DNA from 2 places in the Pseudoalteromonas ulvae UL12 genome. Region 2 is predicted to be linked to the other one. Evidence: predicted binding sites of a transcription regulator. Region 2 holds the regulator's gene; the other holds the start of a gene.

Region 1 (6,237 bases), on a different contig from region 2:
TTTACTGGTTGCCGGATCGCCTACTTGCTCACAAATAGCGACAGACTCACCCATCTGCACTAAACGTGCTAAGTAATTTTCTACTGCATGATAAGGTACGCCAGCCATAGGGATTGGTTCACCCCCAGCACGACCACGATGTGTTTGAGAAATATCAAGAAGTTGAGCTGCCTTTTTAGCATCATCAAAAAATAATTCATAAAAATCACCCATCCGATAAAAGAGCAGGATGTCGCGATGTTCAGCTTTAATTCTTAGATATTGCTGCATCATCGGTGTTTGTTGGCTTATAGTATGCTCAGAAAACAGATCTAGTGACATAAAAACTTAACTACCCAAAGGCTTAATATGGAATTACAACAAGAGATATATCAACTTGCTGCAGAGTTGGGGGCTATTTTATCGGATAAAGAGATTTGGATCACTACTGCTGAATCATGTACTGGTGGTGGGATTAGTTATGCCTTAACAGATACCCCTGGCAGCTCACGTTATATTGACCGTTGTTTTGTTACTTATAGCAATCAAGCCAAGCAAGATTTACTTGCCGTCAGTACTGAAACGCTTAACCAATATGGTGCAGTAAGTGAACAAACCGTATTAGAAATGGCCGCTGGAGCAGTCAAGGCGGCAAAAGCTGATGTCGCTATTAGTGTTTCGGGTGTGGCAGGCCCAGGAGGAGGAAGCCCAGAAAAACCAGTTGGAACAGTTTGGTTTGCAATTCATTTTCAAGGACAAACACATTCATTTCATCGAGTGTTTAGAGGTGAAAGAGGTGAGGTTAGAGCTCAAGCTATTGTTTTTTCTTTAAAAAAAGCGGTGGAATTAATAAAGTAAAAATTTGCCTTGATACTGTTAATCTATACAGTATAATTAAGCGCATTAGACAGATTCGGAGAATCCCATGAACGAAAATAAACAAAAAGCACTGAGCGCTGCGTTATCTCAAATTGAACGTCAATTTGGTAAAGGCTCTATCATGAAATTGGGCGACAGCCAGGCCTTAGACATTGAGTCTATTTCGACAGGGTCTCTTGGAATCGATATTGCGTTAGGTATAGGCGGATTACCAGCCGGTCGTATAGTCGAGATTTATGGGCCAGAATCTTCGGGTAAAACAACTCTTACACTTCAAGTAATTGCAGAAGCTCAGAAAAAAGGCAAAACATGTGCCTTCGTTGATGCCGAGCATGCTTTAGATCCTCTTTATGCTGAAAAGCTCGGTGTAAATGTTAATGATCTTTTAGTGTCACAGCCAGATACCGGCGAACAAGCCTTAGAGATTTGTGACATGTTAGTGCGCTCAGGTGCTGTTGATGTCGTTATTATTGACTCGGTTGCTGCATTAACACCAAAAGCCGAAATCGAAGGTGACATGGGTGATCACCATGTTGGCTTGCAAGCACGTTTAATGTCTCAAGCATTACGTAAGCTAACAGCGAATATTAAACGCTCAAACACACTGGTTATCTTCATTAACCAAATCCGTATGAAGATTGGTGTTATGTTTGGTAATCCAGAAACAACTACAGGTGGTAATGCACTGAAGTTTTACTCATCAGTTCGTATTGATATTCGCCGTACTGGTTCAGTTAAAGATGGTGATGAAGTTGTTGGTAACGAAACCCGTGTGAAAATTGTCAAAAATAAAGTAGCACCACCATTTAAGCAAGCCGAATTCATTATCATGTATGGCGAAGGGATTTCTAAACATGGTGAGCTACTTGACTTAGGTGTTCAACATAAATTAGTTGAAAAAGCAGGCGCTTGGTATAGCTACCAAGGGAATAAAGTAGGGCAAGGTAAATCAAACTCTATTAAGTTCTTAAAAGAAAACCCAGCAATCGCTGATGAAATAGAATTGAAATTAAGAGATATGCTACTACTTAAAGCTACGATTAAGCCTGAGGAAGGTGAAGCAGAGGGATTAGCTTCTGATGCAGATATAGAGCTCTAGAGATTAGAGTTTTCAATAAAAAACGCAGCTTAGGCTGCGTTTTTTATTGCTTATAGTTTTGTTAATAAATGAAAAGCATAAAAGATGCTGCTCTAATGCAATATAAATTGGTAATGATCTCTATTGGCTAAAGAGCATTAATTCAAGTGATAGTGGCCGTTGAACGTTTGTGATTGCTGTTGTAACTAATGGGTGGGAGTGGTACAGATAGCGCTGTGGTGATGTATCCTTGTCTGGCTACACAAGAAATCGATAACGCAGAAAAATATCCAAAAAACGCAGAGCTAAGGGCTCGCATAAAGCATTTTCTCATTGCTGGGTGCTATTGTTTAGAATGACTAAACTACAAAATATTCACCATTCACCATTCACCATTCACCATTCACCACAAACATGCTTGTATTGTAAGTAATGCAAGAGAGACCGTTTAGGGCAATTAAAAAAGCCAGCAATAAATGCTGGCTTTGATATTTTCGAAGGAGTGTTGTTTAAACCTTGAATTCGTCCACTGAGCGGCGTAATTCTTCGGCTAAACTCGCAACCTCTTGACTTGAACTTGATGTCTGGTTTGCGCCTTCGGCTGTTTGTTCGGCAATAGCAACAATTGACTCTAAGCGTTCACTGATTTCTTGTGAGACATGATGTTGTTCTTGCGCAGCTGTTGAGATCTGCTCACTGACATTGTGCGCTTGAGAGACGGAATTGGTGATAAGCTGCAATGCTTGGCTTGCTTGTTCTGACTGTTCAACACAAAATTCAGCTTGCTCTTTACCTTTAGCCATTACAGAAACAGCTTCGTGAGCGCCTGATTGTAATGACTCAATCATAGATTGAATTTCTTGGGTCGATTCTTGAGTTTTACTTGCAAGTGAGCGTACTTCATCAGCAACGACAGCAAAGCCGCGTCCTTGTTCGCCGGCACGGGCAGCCTCAATCGCGGCGTTCAGAGCTAATAGGTTAGTTTGCTCTGCAATGCCTCGAATTACATCAAGAATACCACCGATAGATGCGCTGTCTTTGTGCAGTTTATTGATAACAATAGACGCGCCTTCAACTTCCTGAGCAAGCTTTTCTATCGTGTCTTTATTCTTAGATGAAATTGATTTGACTCGTTCAGCTTCGCTGTCAGCATGTTTAATTTCATTAAGGGCTTCTTCAGCGCTGTGAGTGACGGCTTGAGATGTGCTACTCATTTCGGTTGTAGCTGTGGCAGCTTGTTCTACTTGAGCACGCTGATTTTCTATAGCCTGACTTGATTCACGAGTGATGGCAGATGTTTGCTCAGCAGCAGCAGCCAATTGGGTCGAACGAGATATAATTCCTTGAATTAATTGGCGCAGGTTATCAATTACACGATTACAGCTACGTGCTAATTCACCAAATTCATCCGTGCCAGTGTCATCTAATTTTTGCGTCATATCGCCTGATGCGACGACTTCTAAAATAGAATTAACTTCAGCCAAAGGACGTACGATTCGTTGCACAGTTAAATAAGCAACTATGACAGCAATTAAGGCACCGACAATCATGCCGACAAGAGTCCATAAATTAGCAGAATCAACATCTTTGTTCACATCACTTTGTAAGTCAAAAGCCACTTTACTGGCAACCGAAACAAGCTCATTAAGCTGTTTTAGAGCTGTTGTGGTATGTTGTTCTGATGCATTAAGTTCTGTTATGGCATTCGCTTGAGCCGTTAGGTGGCGTTGTTTATTTGCGGCAAGTGAATCTGAGCCGGTAATGATTTGTTTTGCATTATTAAAGTATTTATAGAGATCACTAATTAAGTCAGGTTCATCATTATTAACGGCGCTTTTAACGAGTTCGAAACCTTCTTCAAGTTTTTCAATACTAAATTTTTGCTCATTGTGAAGGGTATCGAGAATTTGTTCATTTTTGACGTTAATTAAATCAGTACTTGTACTAACCAAAGAAAGAAAACGAGTTTCCATACTACTTGCAGCCTCAAAAGCTGCCGGATTGGTTTCTTTTAAATTAACACTATCAAGGATATCTAAAACAGCTGTACTCGCATCTTCGGCTGAAGTTTCAAGCTCTGAAAGTTGATCTGTGAGTTTGGAACTTAGATTTAGGACAGCTAACTTTTCTTGCTGTAGATTGTTTACATTCTTTAAAAAAGATTGAAATGACGTTTTTATTTGGCTGCTTGCTTGGTTTAACTGGGCGTTATTGTCGACGACCTGACTCAGCTTGTTACTGGCAACTTCATAGGTTTTTTGTGCTTTTTGGAATGTAGCCTTGAATCCATTAAGCTCATTTTCACTTTCACTATAATATATCTGTAGAGCACGTTTACTCATTAATGTGAACTCTACTTGTAATGTAGAGCTTTCTTCAAGCGCAGGTAAAGATAATTGGTTTACTTGTTGTGCAGAAGCATTAATATTTGAAATCTTGCCTAAAGAATTGCCTCCTATTAAAAGGAGTAAAAAAGTAATTAAAACGAATCCGCCCCAGATTCGCTGACTGACTGTCAGGTTCATAAGTTTTCCTGTATTTACTACAATGGCTGAGAGGTTATTTAACTTATCGGCACCCAACAAGATAAGTTAAATCATTAGTTTCAATCTAACAGATAATTTAAAGATATGCAGTATTACAGTATAAATTTAAATAGCTGCGATCGATACTCGTTGCATGTCGTTTAGTTTCAATATTGTTAGCTTTCCACCCCAAACACACCCAGTATCAATGGCTTGAAATTGCTCACTTTGAGTTTTTCCATTTAATGATGCCCAATGACCAAAAACAATGGTTAATTTATTATTTAGCTGCTGATTGTTCACATTGAACCAAGGAGTTAATTTTGGTGTTTGTTGCGGGCTTCCTTTGCTTGCAAAATCAAAGTTGAGCTCCTGATCCAAGTAGCGCATGCGAGTAAAAGTATTAACTGTATATTTAAATTTATCCAGTTCGTTTAAGTTTTCATGCCAATGTATGCTTTGATTATCATACATTCTGCTTAAATAAAAAGCGGCATCTTCGCCTTGGTATTTGGCTTGTGCGTCATCATTGGCATCAAGAGCTTGTTGGAGAGACCATTCGGGTGATAGGCCAGCATGACAGATCAGGGTATGGTAACGCTCTAAATAGATTGCTAAAGGTTGGGATTGTAAAAAACGAATCAATTGAGCTAAATCAGGGGCTGAAAACAATTCTTCAAGGTGATCTTTTGGGTTAGGTTGTTTATTTAAAAGGTAGGTGGCAATTAGATGAAGGTCGTGATTACCTAGTACCGTATGCATGCAATCCTGATGGGCTTGAATGTAACGTAAACAAGCTAAGGAATCAGGTCCTCGAGCGACAATGTCACCAACTAGATAAAGCGTGTCTTGTTTATGGTTAAACTGAATTTTTGCCAAGGTTGCTTTAAACTCGTTAAAGCAACCTTGTAAATCGCCAATAATATAATCAGCCATTAGTGGACTAAGTTCGGAATACTTAATCTAAAAACTGAAATAGGTGCTTCAAATTCAGTTCCAAACTCATTTCTGAAGGTGTAATGGCCTTGCATCGTACCTAAAGGGGTGTCAAGCACTGAGCCGCTGGTGTAACTATAACTTTCGCCAGGTGCGATTGTTGGTTGCTCACCTACAACGCCTTCACCTTCAACTTCCGTTTCTTTGCCGTCAGCATCGGTTATTAACCAGTAACGATTAAGTAACTTAGCGCTACATAAGCTATGGTTTTTAATCGTGATAGTGTAAGCAAACACAAACTTACTTTTATCCGGCTCAGACTGTCCTTCAATAAAGAAGGTTTCAACACTCACTTTGATGGGTGAGCCTAAATTACTGCTTGTTGTCATATAACCAATTTGCGATATCTATATATTGTTCAAGAGAAAGGTTTTCAGCTCTAAGCTTAATGTCTAAGCCTATTGTGGCCATTTCATCAGCAGTTAATAAATTAGATAAACTATTTCTAATTGTTTTTCTGCGTTGATTAAAGGCTTCTAAACAGACTGTATTGAGTAATTTGGTGCTTTTGGCACGTAACTGCTCTGGCTTTTTAGGGATAAGGCGTATGACTGCTGAATCCACTTTTGGAGCCGGTTTAAAGCACTCAGGCGGGACTTCAATCACAGGGATTGCATGGCAATAATACTGTGTCATGACACTTAAGCGACCAAAAGCCTTACAGTTAGGGCTTGCGACCATGCGTTTAACCACTTCTTTTTGCAGCATAAAATGCATATGCTCGATGTGATTTGAAAACTCGAACAAATGAAAAAGCAGTGGTGTCGAAATATTGTAAGG
Region 2 (6,237 bases):
GAATTCCTAACTAAGTGAACCAATGGATCAGCTAACGCTTCTACTAAATTCTTATCTAAATCCGTTTCTTCACCAACGAGTAGTAAGTTAATTTCTTTTTTCAAACTTCGAGCTAAATCACGTACAACACGAGGAAAGCGACCAAACACTTTCTTAATTGGTTGCATACGTGTTTTCATCACTGCACCTTGCAAGTCAGCAGTAACCACATCTAAATTCGAAATAGCCTTACTCATACTTTCACTACTGACAGTAGTGCCTAAACTGACCAAGCGGTTTCGCACTAATACTAGCTCGCCAACCATATTCATTATTTGGTCAAGTCGCTTAGTATCTACACGAACAGTGGTTTCAGCTTGAGGTGCTGCAGGCTTTTGTGCCGGTGCTTTAGCTGGAGCAACTGCCGGTTTTTCAGCAGCCTTTGCAACAGGTGCGGGCTTAGCGACAGGTGTCGGTTTGGCTGCCGCTACTTTGGGTTCAGCTGGTTTTTCAACTTTAGGTGGCGTTACAGCTGCTGGTTTTGAGACAGCTTTTGGCGCACCAGAACCATGAAGCTCATCGAGTAACGACTCAAACTCATCTTCTGTAATTTCTTCATCTGAGCCTGAAGCACTCACATCCACATTTGATGCTGGTTTTGGTGGTGCACTTGAGGTACTTACAGATCCAAAAGACCCCGATCCATGTAATTCATCAAGTAAGTTTTCAAACTCATCATCAGTGATATCATCATTATCTGAGCTTCCTGATTCTGTGGCTTGCTTAACAGCAGGCCCTTGTCCCGAGCCATGTAGCTCATCAAGTAAACTTTCAAATTCATCTTCTGTAATATCATCGATAGATTCCGAACTTGGGGAGCTCTCGACGGAGGCGACAGGATCTTCGCCAAAAAAAATGTCATCAAATTCATCTTGAGCTGGTTCAGAATCATTAACAGGCTCATGCTCTTCAGTAGCAGCCTCAACTTCAACCACTTCATCTTCAGATTCAGGCTTACTTAACTTATGTAGTATATCGAGTAACTCAGGTGAAGCGGCTTCAGGTTGCTCTCTGTTTTGAATCTTTGCAAACATTTCATTAATGGTATCAAGAGCTTGCAGTATTACATCCATTAACTCTGCAGTAACTCTGCGCTTACCTTGACGGAGAACATCGAAAATATTTTCAGCCCCATGACACGCATCTACCAATTCCGTCATTGCTAGAAAACCGGCCCCACCTTTAACAGTATGGAATCCTCTAAAAATAGCATTTAATAAATCTGCATCTTCTGGATTATTTTCTAATTCAACTAATTGCTCGGACAATAATTCGAGAATTTCACCTGCCTCGACCAAAAAATCCTGCAATATATCTTCATCAACTTCAAAGCTCATGCAGCTGCTCTCCCATTTAGAAGCCTAAGCTCGATAATAAGTCATCAACTTCATCTTGACCTGAAACCACATCATCGCGCTCAGCAGCATCAATAATCGGCCCTTCAGCAACCTGATCAAGTTCTGTAGAACTCACTTCGGCTACAATCGTATTTTTTTCTTTTACTTCTTTTGACGCTTCAACTGGAGAACCAAAGACAGTTAACATGTAGATTAAGCTGTCTTCTACTTCTCTAACTAATTCGATAACTCTTCGAATTACTTGCCCTGTAAGATCTTGATAATCTTGAGCCATTAATACTTGAGTCATTAAGCTATGAAGCTGTTGTGTATCTTTTTGTGTGCCTTGAATAAAATCATCAAGCTCACGGCATAAGGTTTTAAACTCACCTAACTTTAAGTTTCGTGACATTAACCTATCCCATGAAGGTTTTAAGTTATTAATCTCGTCATTTAACTTATCGGCAAGAGGCAAGCTTGCTTCAATTGCATCCATTGTTTTATTTGCGGCTTGCTCTGTCATTTCCATGACATAATTTAGCCTTTGTTTTGCATCAGGTAATGACTCTTGAGTTAAAGCAGAAAGCTTGTCATCTAATTCAAAGTTTTTAAGTGAATCATGAAGCTGGCGTGTTAATTTACCAACTTCAGCAAATAACTCAGACTGTTCATCTGAGCTAATTTGTAACAACAACTCATTTGCTTGTTCTTGTTCGCCATTTTCCAAAAGCTCAACGAGCTGCTTAGCTTGATCAAGTGTTATTTGTGGTAGTGCGCTGGCCGACATGAAGCTCTCCTTCTTGTTTAACCTAGACGCTCAAACACTTTATCCAATTTAGTCTTCAGCGTTGCGGCAGTAAACGGTTTAACTATGTAGCCGTTAACACCCGCCTGAGCTGCAGCAATGATTTGTTCTTTTTTCGCCTCGGCCGTCACCATTAACACAGGTAAATGCTTAAGGTTGTCATCCGCTCGAATAGCTCTGAGCAAATCAATACCTTGCATACCTGGCATGTTCCAGTCAGTCACGACAAAATCAAATTCTTGATTTTGTAACATCGGTAGTGCGGTGCTACCATCATCTGCTTCTTGAACATTAGTAAAACCTAAGTCCCTAAGCAGATTTTTAATGATTCTTCTCATAGTTGAAAAGTCATCTACCACAAGAATTTTCATGTTTTTATCCAAAACATCCTCCGGTGAGGTTTAAACCCAAATTACAGTACTTCTAATTCAAATCCAGTCACTGACTTTTGCTTTTAGCTTTATCATTGCCTGGCCATGTATTTGGCTAACTCTTGATTCACTTACATCAAGAATTGCACCTATTTCTTTTAAATTCATTTCATCATTGTAGTAAAGAGATAAAACCAGTGCATCACGTTCAGGTAAAGTTTTAATTGCTTGTAATAAAGAAGCATTAAACCGCTCTGTCTGTGTATGAACATAGGGTGTGTCACTAGAGTTTAAATGTTCTTCGTTATGGAGCACATCTTCATCAACCCCTAGATCTTCAATCCCTAAAATCCTACCGCTATTTACATCGTTAAGAATATCATGGTATTCATTGAGCGTAATATCAAGTTTTTCAGCAACTTCTATATCTTTTACTTCTCGCCCTAATAAAGATTCTAATTCTGCGGTTGCTTGAGCAACCATTCTGGCATTTTTATGGACTGATCGAGGAACCCAGTCGCCCTTTCTAATTTCATCCAACATGGCACCACGAATACGGATACCCGCATACGTTTCAAAACTCGCGCCTTTTGAGCCATCAAAGTTTTTTGCAGCTTCAATAAGACCAATCATTCCTGATTGCACTAAATCATCCAGTTGAACGTTTGCAGGCAAACGTGCCAGTAAATGGTAAGCTATGCGTTTAACTAGCGTGACATGTCGTTCGATCATGTTCGCCATTTGATCTGCATTGCTATATCCAATAACTTTATTCACACAGGATGCCTTAGCGATTGACAAGCTTTTCTATGAAGAACTCCAAATGCCCTGAAGGTTGATTTGGAATGGGCCATTTTGCTGCTTTAGTCGCAAGTGTTTTAAATGCTATCGCAGCTGGTGACTTTGGAAAGAGATCAACTATCGTTTTTTGTTTACGGATTGATTTACGCATATTTTCATCAAATGGAACTGTAGAAACAAGCTCAAGAGAAACATCTAAAAAACGATCAGTCACTTTAGATAGTTTGGCAAATAGCTCTTGGCCTTCACGTAGACTACGGACCATATTAGCAACTATTTTGAATTTGTAGACCCCATGCTCTCTGCTAAGAATTTTTATCAAGGCATAAGCATCTGTAATTGAAGTCGGCTCATCACACACAACCACAAGTACATCTTGCGCAGCTCGTGAAAAGCTTAAAACCATATCAGAAATACCTGCTGCGGTATCAACAATTAATACATCATAGTCTGCATTCAGTTCACCAAAAGCACGGATAAGACCCGCATGTTCAGCAGGAGAAAGTTCAACCATGTTCTGAGAACCCGAAGTTGCTGGGACAATACGGATCCCATGAGGGCCTTCAACTAAAATATCTTCTAATTCACATTCACCCGATAAAACGTGCGATAAGTTACGTTCAACTCGAAGCCCTAGCATTACATCACAGTTTGCCAACCCTAAGTCAGCATCCAACACCAATACCCTTTGGCCTTGTTGTCCCATTGCAATTGCCATATTTAAAGACACATTGGTTTTACCAACGCCTCCCTTGCCGCCTGTTACTGCAATTACTTTTACAGCTTGATTATTTTGATTCATTCTTCGCAGGCCACTTGCTTGATCTAAAACTGTATTAATCATACATCCCTACTGCATGAGACTCCAAGGTTGGATGTCTTTTAAATTGCGCGTTTGCACGTTTTGCGTACAACTGCTCAGCCTTTTTGACTAATTTTTCTGCATTAGCCACTCTAATATCCTCTGGCACACGCTGACCATTAGTAAGATACCCTATTGGCAAACGATTTTGAATCGCAATACTAATAATCTCACCTAAACTTAAGCATTCATCAAGTTTTGTGAATATACAACCACTTAAGTGGACCTTTTTGAAGTGCTTAACCGTCTCTTGTAATACTTCAAGCTGTGCTGTCGCACTCAATACTAAGTAACTACGTATATCGACTCGAGCATTTTTCATCAAGGTATTTAACTGTTCAGTTAAGCGTAAATCACGTTGACTCATGCCAGCGGTGTCAATTAATACTAGTCTCTTATTTCGTAAATGATAAAGCATTTCTGCTAATTCATTCGCATCTTTTACTTGTTTAACTGGACAGCCAATGATTCTGCCATAAGTTGCCAGTTGTTCATAGGCTCCAATGCGATAAGTATCTGTTGTAATTAAAGCTATTTTATCCGCACCGAATTTTTGTGCGCCTAATGCGGCCAATTTTGCAACAGTTGTGGTTTTGCCAACACCTGTTGGGCCAACCAAAGCAAACACCCCGCCATTGCGTAAAATTTCATTATTAGACGTATAAAGCTGACTTTGCACCATTTCTAACAGAGCCTGCCAGGCTTTTTTCTCTGAGACATCGTCAGGGATAAAGCAAGCCATTTGATCGGCGAGCTCATCACCAATCCCCATCCCTTTAAGCCGATCGACCATATAAGCTTTCGTAGGATCCCGTCTTGCTAAATCTTGTGACATCAAACCTGATACTTGATGTTCGAGTAATTGGCGAATGGCAAGCATTTCATCTTTCATTGCCTTGATTTCATCATCACTTTTAGAAAGGTTCGCAGCTGGCTTAGCTACAGTTTGTTTTGTATCTCTTTCTGGCTGTGAGAAATCATCTTCAGGGCCTTTATACCAATGTTCTGCCTTAGGCTTTTGCTGTTCTTCCAACATGCTTGAAAAGTTATTTGTTTGCGGTTTTGTTGCTTGACGATTCAACAGAGCCTCTAAACTATCTGCTATTTTCGCTTCAGGCTCAGGCGCTCTACTGATAGCTTGTGGTCTAACAACTTGCTCATTTTTAACACCGTAATCAGACATTCTTTCACTGATCGGCGCTCGAACTTGCGCAGGTGCACGTTTTACAGGGGCACGTTCATGATCAACGGCCGCGACAATCTCAACACCATTAGCCATTTTCTTATTCGACATAATAACTGCATCAACACCCAACTCTTCTTTGACTTCATTGAGTGCAGTACGCATATCTTTAGCAAAAAAACGTTTAATCTTCATAAATTACCCCTTGTCCAAACTATTGCTGACCTACAGAGCTGACAATCTTTATTTGCTTTTCATCCGGTACTTCTTGATAAGACATCACCCTTAAACCTGGTAATGTATGTTTAACAAATCGCGATAAAACCGTTCTCAGCATTCCTGATGTCAACAATATGGAAGGTTCTCCTGACATTTCCTGGGTTTGATGTGCTTCACTGAGTGAATTTTGTAATCTCTCAGCAAGTCCAGGTTCAATGCCAGCTCCTTCGTCACCTGCATTTTGAAGTGACTGATGCAACATCTGTTCCAACTCAGGCGCCAATGTTATGACAGGGATTTCAGGCGTCGCCCCAACGATATCTTGAACAATCAAACGGCGTAGTGAGATACGTACTGCAGCCGTTAATACATCAGGATCTTGGCTACGAGGGCCATACTCAACTAAAGTTTGAACAATGGAGCGCATATCGCGAATTGGAACCCCTTCATTAAGCAGGTTTTGCAATACTTTTACGATAGTTGTCAGATGTAAAGTATCTGGCACTAATCCTTCCACTAAACGTGGATGACTCTTAGTCAACATATCGAGTAAATTCTGAACTTCCTCATGACCAAGCAATAATGAAGCATTGTTGTGAAGTAATTGACTGATATGCGTA

The links. Region 2 encodes FliA, which starts transcription of late flagellar genes. Its sites were predicted from a motif close to CTAAAGNTNNNNNNNNNNNNGCCGATA; they were not measured.
Region 1: PULV_RS17515 (HAMP domain-containing methyl-accepting chemotaxis protein) is a predicted target of FliA. The motif match lies at 4,506-4,532, and genes of this name have one in related genera.

Annotation. Positions count from the first base shown of each region.
Region 1 covers NZ_AQHJ01000034.1:179,321-185,557, forward strand. The annotation lists gene mutS (DNA mismatch repair protein MutS) at 1-321, opposite strand, end outside; gene PULV_RS17505 (CinA family protein) at 349-837, shown strand; gene recA (recombinase RecA) at 905-1,957, shown strand; gene PULV_RS17515 (HAMP domain-containing methyl-accepting chemotaxis protein) at 2,446-4,461, opposite strand; gene PULV_RS17520 (symmetrical bis(5'-nucleosyl)-tetraphosphatase) at 4,588-5,397, opposite strand; gene apaG (Co2+/Mg2+ efflux protein ApaG) at 5,397-5,786, opposite strand; gene rsmA (16S rRNA (adenine(1518)-N(6)/adenine(1519)-N(6))-dimethyltransferase RsmA) at 5,770-6,237, opposite strand, start outside.
Region 2 covers NZ_AQHJ01000027.1:343,032-349,268, forward strand. The annotation lists gene PULV_RS09645 (chemotaxis protein CheA) at 1-1,376, opposite strand, end outside; gene PULV_RS09650 (protein phosphatase CheZ) at 1,393-2,163, opposite strand; gene cheY (chemotaxis response regulator CheY) at 2,181-2,564, opposite strand; gene PULV_RS09660 (RNA polymerase sigma factor FliA) at 2,610-3,293, opposite strand; gene PULV_RS09665 (MinD/ParA family ATP-binding protein) at 3,340-4,197, opposite strand; gene flhF (flagellar biosynthesis protein FlhF) at 4,190-5,593, opposite strand; gene flhA (flagellar biosynthesis protein FlhA) at 5,613-6,237, opposite strand, start outside.